2 regions of the Lysinibacillus sp. TE18511 genome follow, and region 2 is predicted to be linked to the other one. Evidence: riboswitches for the same ligand, from Rfam matches in the RefSeq annotation. Region 2 holds a riboswitch; the other holds the start of a gene.
The links. A riboswitch is a leader RNA that binds a small molecule or an ion and turns the genes downstream of it on or off. The one in region 2 is predicted to bind cyclic di-GMP.

Region 1 (4,433 bases), on a different contig from region 2:
GATTTCTTACACAACTGGTGTACCTGCAATGATTGGCGCGATGCTTGTGATGAACGGTGAATGGCGTAAACCAGGCGTTTGGAACGTCGAAGATTTCAATCCAGATCCATTCATGGATGCGCTAAATAAATGGGGTCTACCATGGCAAGAAAGCCATAATCCAGAATTACTTGACCTTGATTTAGATGCAAAGGAAATAAACCAATGAAACCAATTGATTTCTCAAAAGTTCCATCCCCTTCTTACGTAGTGGATGAGCGATTATTAACAAAAAATCTTGAGCTTTTAAAATCAATTCAAGATCGCACTGGCTGTCGTATTTTACTTGCCTTAAAAGGGTTTTCAATGCATTCAACATTCCCTTTAGTAGGTAAATATTTAGCCGGCATTACATCAAGTTCACTTCACGAAGCGCGACTTGGCTATGAAAAAATGGGCAAGGAAGTACACGTTTATGCACCTGCTTATATGGAGCATGAGATGGACGAGCTTCTGGGCTATGTTGAGCACATCGTGTTTAACTCATTTAACCAATGGGCACAGTACAAGGATAAAGTAAAATCTGCTGGTAAAACAATTGAATGTGGTATTCGTATTAATCCTGAGTACTCTGAAATTGAAACAGCTCTTTACGATCCTTGCTACACAAATTCTCGCCTAGGTACAACATTAGCCAACTTCGACAAGTCACAGCTTGACGGTATTGATGGCTTACACTTCCATGCAATGTGTGAGCAAAATTCAGATACGTTAGAGCGTATTATACAAGTTGTCGAAGAAAAATTTGGTGATGTTTTGCATCAAATGAAATGGTTAAACTTTGGCGGTGGTCACCATATCACTCGTGAAGATTATGATGTAGAAAAGCTAGTGAATATCATTAATTACATCCAAGACAAGTATAACCTTCTCGTATATTTAGAGCCAGGTGAAGCTGTTGCACTAAATACTGGTTATTTAGTAGCAACTGTTCTTGATATTCAGAAAAACGGTATGGACTTAGCAATTTTAGACACATCGGCAACATGTCATATGCCAGATGTTCTAGAAATGCCATACCGCCCTATGATTATCGGTTCTGGTCAAGCAAATGAGCTAGCACACACATATCGTCTAGGCGGACTTACATGTCTTGCTGGTGACATTATTGGTGATTATTCATTTGAACAACCTTTAAAACCAGGAGATCGTCTTGTATTTACGGATATGGCACATTACTCAATGGTGAAAAACCATATGTTTAATGGGGTAAACCTTCCATCAATCGTTTCTTATAACGATGAAGAAGGCATTAAAGTTATTCGTGAATTTAAATTTGAAGACTATAGCGGTCGACTTTCCTAATAGAAAAAATCCTCTCCAACTTCAGCTGGAGAGGATTTTTTATTATGGCCGCATATTCATCCAACTATCGACATGATGAATAGCAAAACCATTAAAGCTTGTTTTATTGGCATAATGACGATGAACCGTTGCTAATTGTTTATTCATATAGGCTTCTCCATTATCATAAAAGGTAATTGTTTTCCCCTCATTAGAAGCGCCTGTTTCTACACCAATCACAATTGATTTATTTACTTTTTGTGCATACTCTATTTCATTTTCAACGATTTTGATAATGTTTTTAGCTGCATCTCGATAGGCCATGATCGAAACACTATCCACTTGATCGATAACCCATTCAGCTAATATACCATTGCCATATTGATTGCTATAAGCGATCTCATCAAACCAAAATGGCATATCGACTTCCAAAGGTATTTGTAATTGATTGGCCTCCTCTTTCGCTTTAGTAAGGAGCGCTTGATAGGATTCGATTGTATTTACTTGATTCGAGCTCCACCCACTATTTAGATAGGGCTCTACATCCAGGTGGACCCCAGAAAATTGCTCTGTTGTTAATGCACTCTCATTATATGTATTTAACCACTCAAACAGTTGATCCTGCATTTTATAGCCATCCTCTGACACCCAACTTGCAGCACCATCCAATGCATATACTTTTATACCTTTTGCTGTTGCTTTGTCAATAAAGCTTTTATAATTGTCATTTGCTATATCAGTATTAATCTGTAAATAGACTTTGTTAACATCTTTGCTTTCTAAAAATTGGAGTACGCCTGTTTCATCTTCAACAATTTTCGTCGTATCCCATAACCAAGTAGCCCTATCTTGCATGGCCGTTGCCTCTACCTTTCCTATTGTTAATCCTAGCGTACTTACAATTGTTACTATAAAAGCAATGATTGCTTTTGATAGTGAACGACTTACCATATGTTACATCTCCATTCTATTTACCAAGGCTCATAGAACAGAACCTGGCAACCTGACAATCATGCACTATACTAATATAGTGTTTAGACTCATGGCTTTGCGTCCTTCCCTTTCGGTGAAGTTTGCCTTTACAGTAGTTTTATTACATTACATAATACGCAGTTATAACGAAAATGTCTGTAGGTCCAATTGATAATTATCGGGAGTACTGTTCGATAAAATCGTATAAACACAGGTGATTTTTACTATAGCAACAAAAAAAAAACGTAGAGTACTCAAGCCTCTACGTTTTCCTTTTCATTTTCATTTTCAAGCAATTTGTGCAAATAATTAATAATTTCACGAATACCTTCTAATGAATTCACAAGTATTTTTGGGTCTACGTATGTAATCATACGATTTTCCAGATTTGCCACAGCTGTAAAGTAGCGTGTTTTTGAATAATTGACAAGTCCCACTTGCTTTAATACAGACTCATCAAAATCAAGAATTTCACGAGCTTCTGTCACAAGTAATCCATAATTCACAACATCCGTGTTCAATACGATAACACGTGCTGTTGCAGTATTTGAAGAACGATTGTAAAGAATACGTTCAAAATCAAGCACAGGCACTAGCTCACCACGAATTCTTGTGAAGCCTAGTAGATAATTGGGTAAATGAGGAATAGGTGTTACATGCTCTAACTTTTCAATCGAAATCGCTTGCTCCACAGGTACTGCATATTCCTCTGTACCACAAGCAAAGACTACTGCCTTTACACTTTCCATGCGGTCACATCCTTAGACTCTGTTGTTATTTTTTTGCAGACTCTTTTACAATTTCGACAAGTAAATCTGCTAATTTTTCTAATTCTTCTACTGGTATTTTTTCATTTGTTGTATGAATATCCTCATAACCAACAGATAAATTTACTGTTGGGATACCGAAGCCAGCAATAACATTGGCATCAGATCCACCACCAGAAATACCAAGCTTTGGTGTACGTTCAATGCTGTGTGCAGCTGCCATTGCCACTTGAACAACTTTATCCTTTTCTGTTACACGGAAGCCAGGATACATTAGTTTTACTTCTACTTCAGCTTTTGCCCCTAATGAAGCAGAAACTTGCTCAAACGTCTCCTGCATATGCTTAGTTTGTGCATCAAGCTTCGTTTTGTCGATAGAACGTGCTTCTGCTAGTATTGTCACTTCATCACATACAATATTTGTTGCCTGGCCACCTTCAAAGCGACCGATATTTGCTGTCGTATCTTCATCTAAACGACCAAGCTTCATTTGTGCAATACATTTAGAAGCAACCGTAATCGCAGATATTCCTTTTTCTGGAGCAACACCAGCATGAGCTGTTTTCCCAATTATTTTTGCAAAGATTTTTGCTTGGAATGGTGCCGCTGTTACAATACCGCCTACTTTGCCATCACTGTCTACTGCAAAACCATATTTTGCTTTAATTTTAGATGGATCTAACTCTTTAGCTCCAACGAGTCCACTTTCTTCACCAGCTGTAATAATAAATTCAATATCTCCATGTTCAATATTTTGCTCTTTTAAGCGTTTAGCCATTTCAAATAAAGCAGCAAGGCCAGCTTTGTCATCAGCACCTAAAATTGTTGTGCCATCGGATACGATATAGCCATCTTCACGAAGAGACGGTTTAATACCTTTACCTGGGACAACTGTATCCATATGCGAAGTAAAATAAATAGGTTCGACATCTAACGAACCTTTTAATGTTGCAAGTATATTCCCTGCTCCATGCCCGTTACGAGTATGTGCATCATCTTGTTCTACTGTAAAACCTAGTGCTGTTAATTTGTCGATTAAAATCGGTGCAATCACTTGTTCATGTTTTGTTTCTGAATCGATTTGTACGAGTTCAAAAAACTCTTCTACTAAACGACTTGTCATGTTGTAAGACTCCCTTAGTTTACGTGTTTTTCCACGTTATAGTATATATTTTATTTTAGCACAACGTCTGCAGAGTTTAAATCATTCGCTTTTAAGAACTACGTTATTTTATCTGGGTACGGTCTACTCGCTTTCCCGCGAGCGAGCGTCGAGCCGCTTCCTCCGCTAATGTTGCCGAGGAGCTAACTTTTTTTATTGCGAAATGAAGAAAAAACCTGTGAAAGAAGGAGATTCTTTTCACAGGTTGC
Region 2 (4,433 bases):
TTTAGTATTTGTTTGTTCAAACTCTTCTGTTCCTTGCTTCATTGATATGACAACTTTGTTCGTCTCTTCTTGAATATTTTTTACAATATTCGAAACTTCATCAGCTGACTGTCGTGATTGTTCAGCCAATTTACGAACCTCATCAGCAACTACAGCAAACCCTTTACCGTGTTCTCCTGCACGAGCTGCTTCGATAGCTGCGTTCAATGCTAATAAATTTATTTGCTCTGAAATCCCTGTAATTACTTTAACAATATTACCAATTTCGTACGATTTTTCTCCAAGTATATTGATTGCATCAAATGTCGTATTAATCGTTTGATTAAAATGCTCCATTTTCACCAACGAATCTTTTAACTTTTCATTACCTTCTTGCGTTAATTCTAACGTTGTATTCGATTGTTCTGAAATTTGGTTAGATCTTATAGATAGCTCTTCAATAGCCACTGTGATGTCTTCGATAGAAGTAGCACTCTCTTCAGTTGCGACTAGTTGCTTTTTTAATCCTTTACCGACTTCATCGATTGCGGCCCTTACAGTATCAGCCTTCTCAGTTGCGTAATCTCCATGTTCTAAAAGATTTTTACTTTTTTCATTCACATTATTTGCGAATTTATTAAATTGTTCACTTACTTGACCTGCTGATATTTCATGCATTCCATTTAGTGCCTCTTTATTAATATGGGAATGACCTTTAAGTGAAAAATATCGGTAAGCAAAATACAAAGATGTACATAATAAAACGACAATAATCCCTAGCATAATAGCTTCCATGAAAAAAATTCTCCTATTCTACTAACGTATTAGTGATGAAATTTTATAGTTCTTTTACAATGATGTAAATTCCATCTGCTACAGTCGATGGAATACTGCTTAGATGTTCATTGCTTTCATATTTATGAACAATAAAATCCCCTTCTACGTTTACATATTTTGTTAGTCCGTGATACTTCTCCAGCACACGCATTGACTTTGGATTTGTCGCTTCAGCTAATACTAATCTTAAGCCTTCTTCTGTTGCTTTCTTTATTAATATATCGCCTAAATTTTGTACAATATCATGACGATTATGCTCACCAATTACACCTAATAAAAATAAATGTAATACTTCTCCGTCTTCCATATCTTTTCCATAACGATTTTTATAATCTTCTAGGAAACGTTCATCAATATCCTCTAATACACGCATAACAATATTCATATCAGCAAACGTGCCTTCAAAAATGTCCTCTTCGATAATTTCAAAGACATTCGTATCCCCAACTAATGCGCCTACAACGTTTTGCTCTTGATCTAGTGCAACAGCACAGTATCCTTGATGAACATTTGCTTCAATATATTCCTTCGTAAATTGATAGAAATCTTCGTAAGGTAGTTTTAAGGCGTGCCCGATAATCGGTTCTTGCACCCATTTGCCAGCAACCTCTACCCCAATAAATGTTTTTGCTAAACATTCTGCTGTCTTTTCAATTAAATCTGGTTGGTCCTTTGTAAGGATTTCATAAGTATATAATTCTTGAATTGTTTGCATCCTAAATTCCTCTTTTTCAACATGTGATTATAGTTAATTAAAGACTAACGCATTGGTAATTGCGAAACATTGTCGACTACGGTTCCTGGGAAATTAACTCCCTCTAAAGCATTTCGCACTTGCACATAGGCAATTTTAGAGGCTGGATTAACAATAAATATATCTTTAAAGCCTAGTGATGCATAAAACATTAATGTTTGTCCTAGCTCTGCCGAAATCTTTGAAGGAAGGGGTGATTGATGTGTTGCATCAACAACAAATGTATAGGTATTTTTCTGTACTTTTGCCCCTGTCTCTGTCAAATCTTTTAAATAATCCTCTACAAGCGCTGGTTTAATAAACCCTATTATTTGGACGTGTACTTCTTTTTTTGCTTCATAAATCGCCATTTTATATTTCTCTTTATCAACGACTATCATCTCAAATCTCCTTTTTATAATTTTCTTAAAGCTGTTAGCATTTTTGTAATAAATATTAATAAATACATATTCAGTCTTTTGATTTTTCCCACAAAAAAACTATCCCTGAACATAATTAGGATAGCCAAAAAATCGCTTATCATCTTGGCAACCCGACTATCATTTTCCAAGAGGATTTTAGACTCGTAGCTTTGCGTCCTTACCTTTCGATAAGTTTGCCGTTTTCAATTTATTAAAATTACGCTGACATATTACTATTAGATTATAAATGTTTTGTAAAATTTTGTCGACTGTAGGTATTTTTCTCTAAAGAATATCGGAAGATTTAGAGAATTTTTCCGTATATTTAAAGGAATGGACAAGAAAATACTGTTTGGTGGTTTTTTCAAAGAGGGAATTTCTAATCATGCCCAGATTGTAGGAAAAGCAAATGGCTGCCTATTCTTTCACATTTATCTAAGAAGAAGAATCATCTTCATTTTTCATAAATGCGTTATTTCACTTTATTCATTCCTTATTTGGAAACGTAACGATAGAAAAGAGTGGAATTTTAGGCTACATCCTAAAATTCCACTCTTTTTTATAATGCTACTCTTTTCAAAACTTCATTACTTGTACTCACAACGGTAATATTCATTACGCCTTTGTGAGTACAAGTAATATATAAAGCGTATCGAAAGGCAACTGCAAATGTTAGATACCTTCTTTTAAAATGAGTTGCGAGACACACTCCACATGCGTTGAATGTGGGAACATATCCACTGGCTGAATCTCCTGTGTTTGATAGCCCCCATCCTCCAAAATACGGAGATCACGCGCTAGTGTACCTGGGTTACAGGACACATAAACAACACGTTTAGGACGTTGCTCTAAAATCGTCTGAAGAAGAGCCTCATCGCAGCCTTTGCGTGGTGGGTCCACTACTAGGACATCCGCTTCCTTGCCTTCCTTATACCAGCGTGGGATAACTTCCTCTGCTGGGCCGGCCTCGAAATACGTATTCGTAAAGCCATTTAATGCTGCGTTGCGTTTTGCATCTTCAATAGCTTGTGGGACAATTTCAACACCCATAACAGCCTTTGCTTTTTCTGCAAGGAATAATGAAATGGTGCCGATCCCACAGTAAGCATCAATTACTCGCTCATCACCCTGTAAGTCAGCATAATCTAATGCTTGTTTGTAAAGTACTTCCGTTTGCTCAGGGTTTACTTGATAAAATGAACGGGCTGAAATTTCAAAGCGAACATCACCAATTGTATCGATAATAACGTCCTTGCCCCACAGGTTCACGGTTTCATCACCGAAAATAACGTTCGTTTTGTCGCTGTTAACGTTTTGCATAATGGATGTGACTTTCGGGACAAGCTTCTGGATTATCGCAACAGCTGCTTCTTTTTGCTGGAATTTTTTCTTTTTCGTTACGAGAACAACCATGACTTCACCAGTTGCTCGTGCTTTACGAATAACTACGTGGCGTAGCATTCCCTCATGTGTTAGCTCATTGTATGGTCGAATACCGATTGCCGCTAATTCCTTTTTCAAGCCTGTAAGAATAGCATCCGCTTCACCTGTCTGAATTAAGCAACGCTCCATATCGACAATGCTGTGAGACTTCGTTTTATAGAAGCCAGCAATTGCTTGTCCTGCTTCATTCGAGGAGAAAGGAATTTGGGCTTTATTACGATATTGCCAAGGCTCTTCCATGCCTTTCACAGGTAGAACAGGCGCATCAATTTTACCAATACGCTGCATGACATTACGCACCATATTCTCTTTCCATTTTAACTGCCCTTCATAAGACAGGTGCTGTAATTGACAACCGCCACACTGCTTGAAATATTCACAAGGTGCTTCTACTCGATCTGGCGATGGCTTAAGAATATCTACAACTTTCGCAAAGCCATAATTTTTTAACGTTTTTAAAACATGAACTTCCACCGTCTCATTAGGAAGTGCCCCTTGGATAAATAATGGATAGCCATCGACCTTTGCGACGCCATTGCCATCATGTGTTAAATCTTCTATATAAACTGTTAATTGGTCATTCTTTTTCACGGGTGCTGACATTCGTACATCCTCCATTTCAATCTCTTTATTGTAGCATGTGTTGGCGGATGAAAAAAGAACAAGACTTGATCTTGTAAGCTATTTGCTCAACATCCATGACCTGAGCAGTACGACACTCCACCCGAGCAGATTCGTCTTCCACTTGATCACTTCCGCACACGACCCGAGCAGTAATGTCATATGCTCGAACCTTCCAAAGCTTAAAGTAGAAAAAAGAGCCGCTATTCGCGACTCTCTCCTTCCTCTTTTGTTACATGGTGATCTTTTGGTGCCCACCAGAAAGCAAACACAATTCCGAGGATGACTACTATAAATGGCGCATAAAACATGAGAAATTTCTCCATCACTCTAACCTCCTATGCGTGATTGTCTTCTTTTCCTGTCACGTAATTTTTGTTGAACAGGAATAATTTCAA

Region 1: another riboswitch for cyclic di-GMP. It lies ahead of ACVWXS_RS09105 (amidase); the one in region 2 lies ahead of ACVWXS_RS17625 (hypothetical protein).

The regions. Positions count from the first base shown of each region.
Region 1 is NZ_JBSSFD010000009.1:60,889-65,321, reverse strand. It holds gene ACVWXS_RS09115 (saccharopine dehydrogenase family protein) at 1-208, shown strand, start outside; gene nspC (carboxynorspermidine decarboxylase) at 205-1,344, shown strand; gene ACVWXS_RS09105 (amidase) at 1,387-2,274, opposite strand; cyclic di-GMP riboswitch class I at 2,318-2,411, opposite strand; gene ACVWXS_RS09100 (chemotaxis protein CheW) at 2,550-3,044, opposite strand; gene ACVWXS_RS09095 (M20/M25/M40 family metallo-hydrolase) at 3,070-4,185, opposite strand.
Region 2 is NZ_JBSSFD010000027.1:20,978-25,410, forward strand. It holds gene ACVWXS_RS17615 (methyl-accepting chemotaxis protein) at 1-774, opposite strand, end outside; gene ACVWXS_RS17620 (hypothetical protein) at 818-1,531, opposite strand; gene ACVWXS_RS17625 (hypothetical protein) at 1,576-1,950, opposite strand; cyclic di-GMP riboswitch class I at 2,094-2,180, opposite strand; gene rlmD (23S rRNA (uracil(1939)-C(5))-methyltransferase RlmD) at 2,644-4,017, opposite strand; gene cydS (cytochrome bd oxidase small subunit CydS) at 4,239-4,361, opposite strand; gene ACVWXS_RS17640 (cytochrome d ubiquinol oxidase subunit II) at 4,374-4,433, opposite strand, start outside.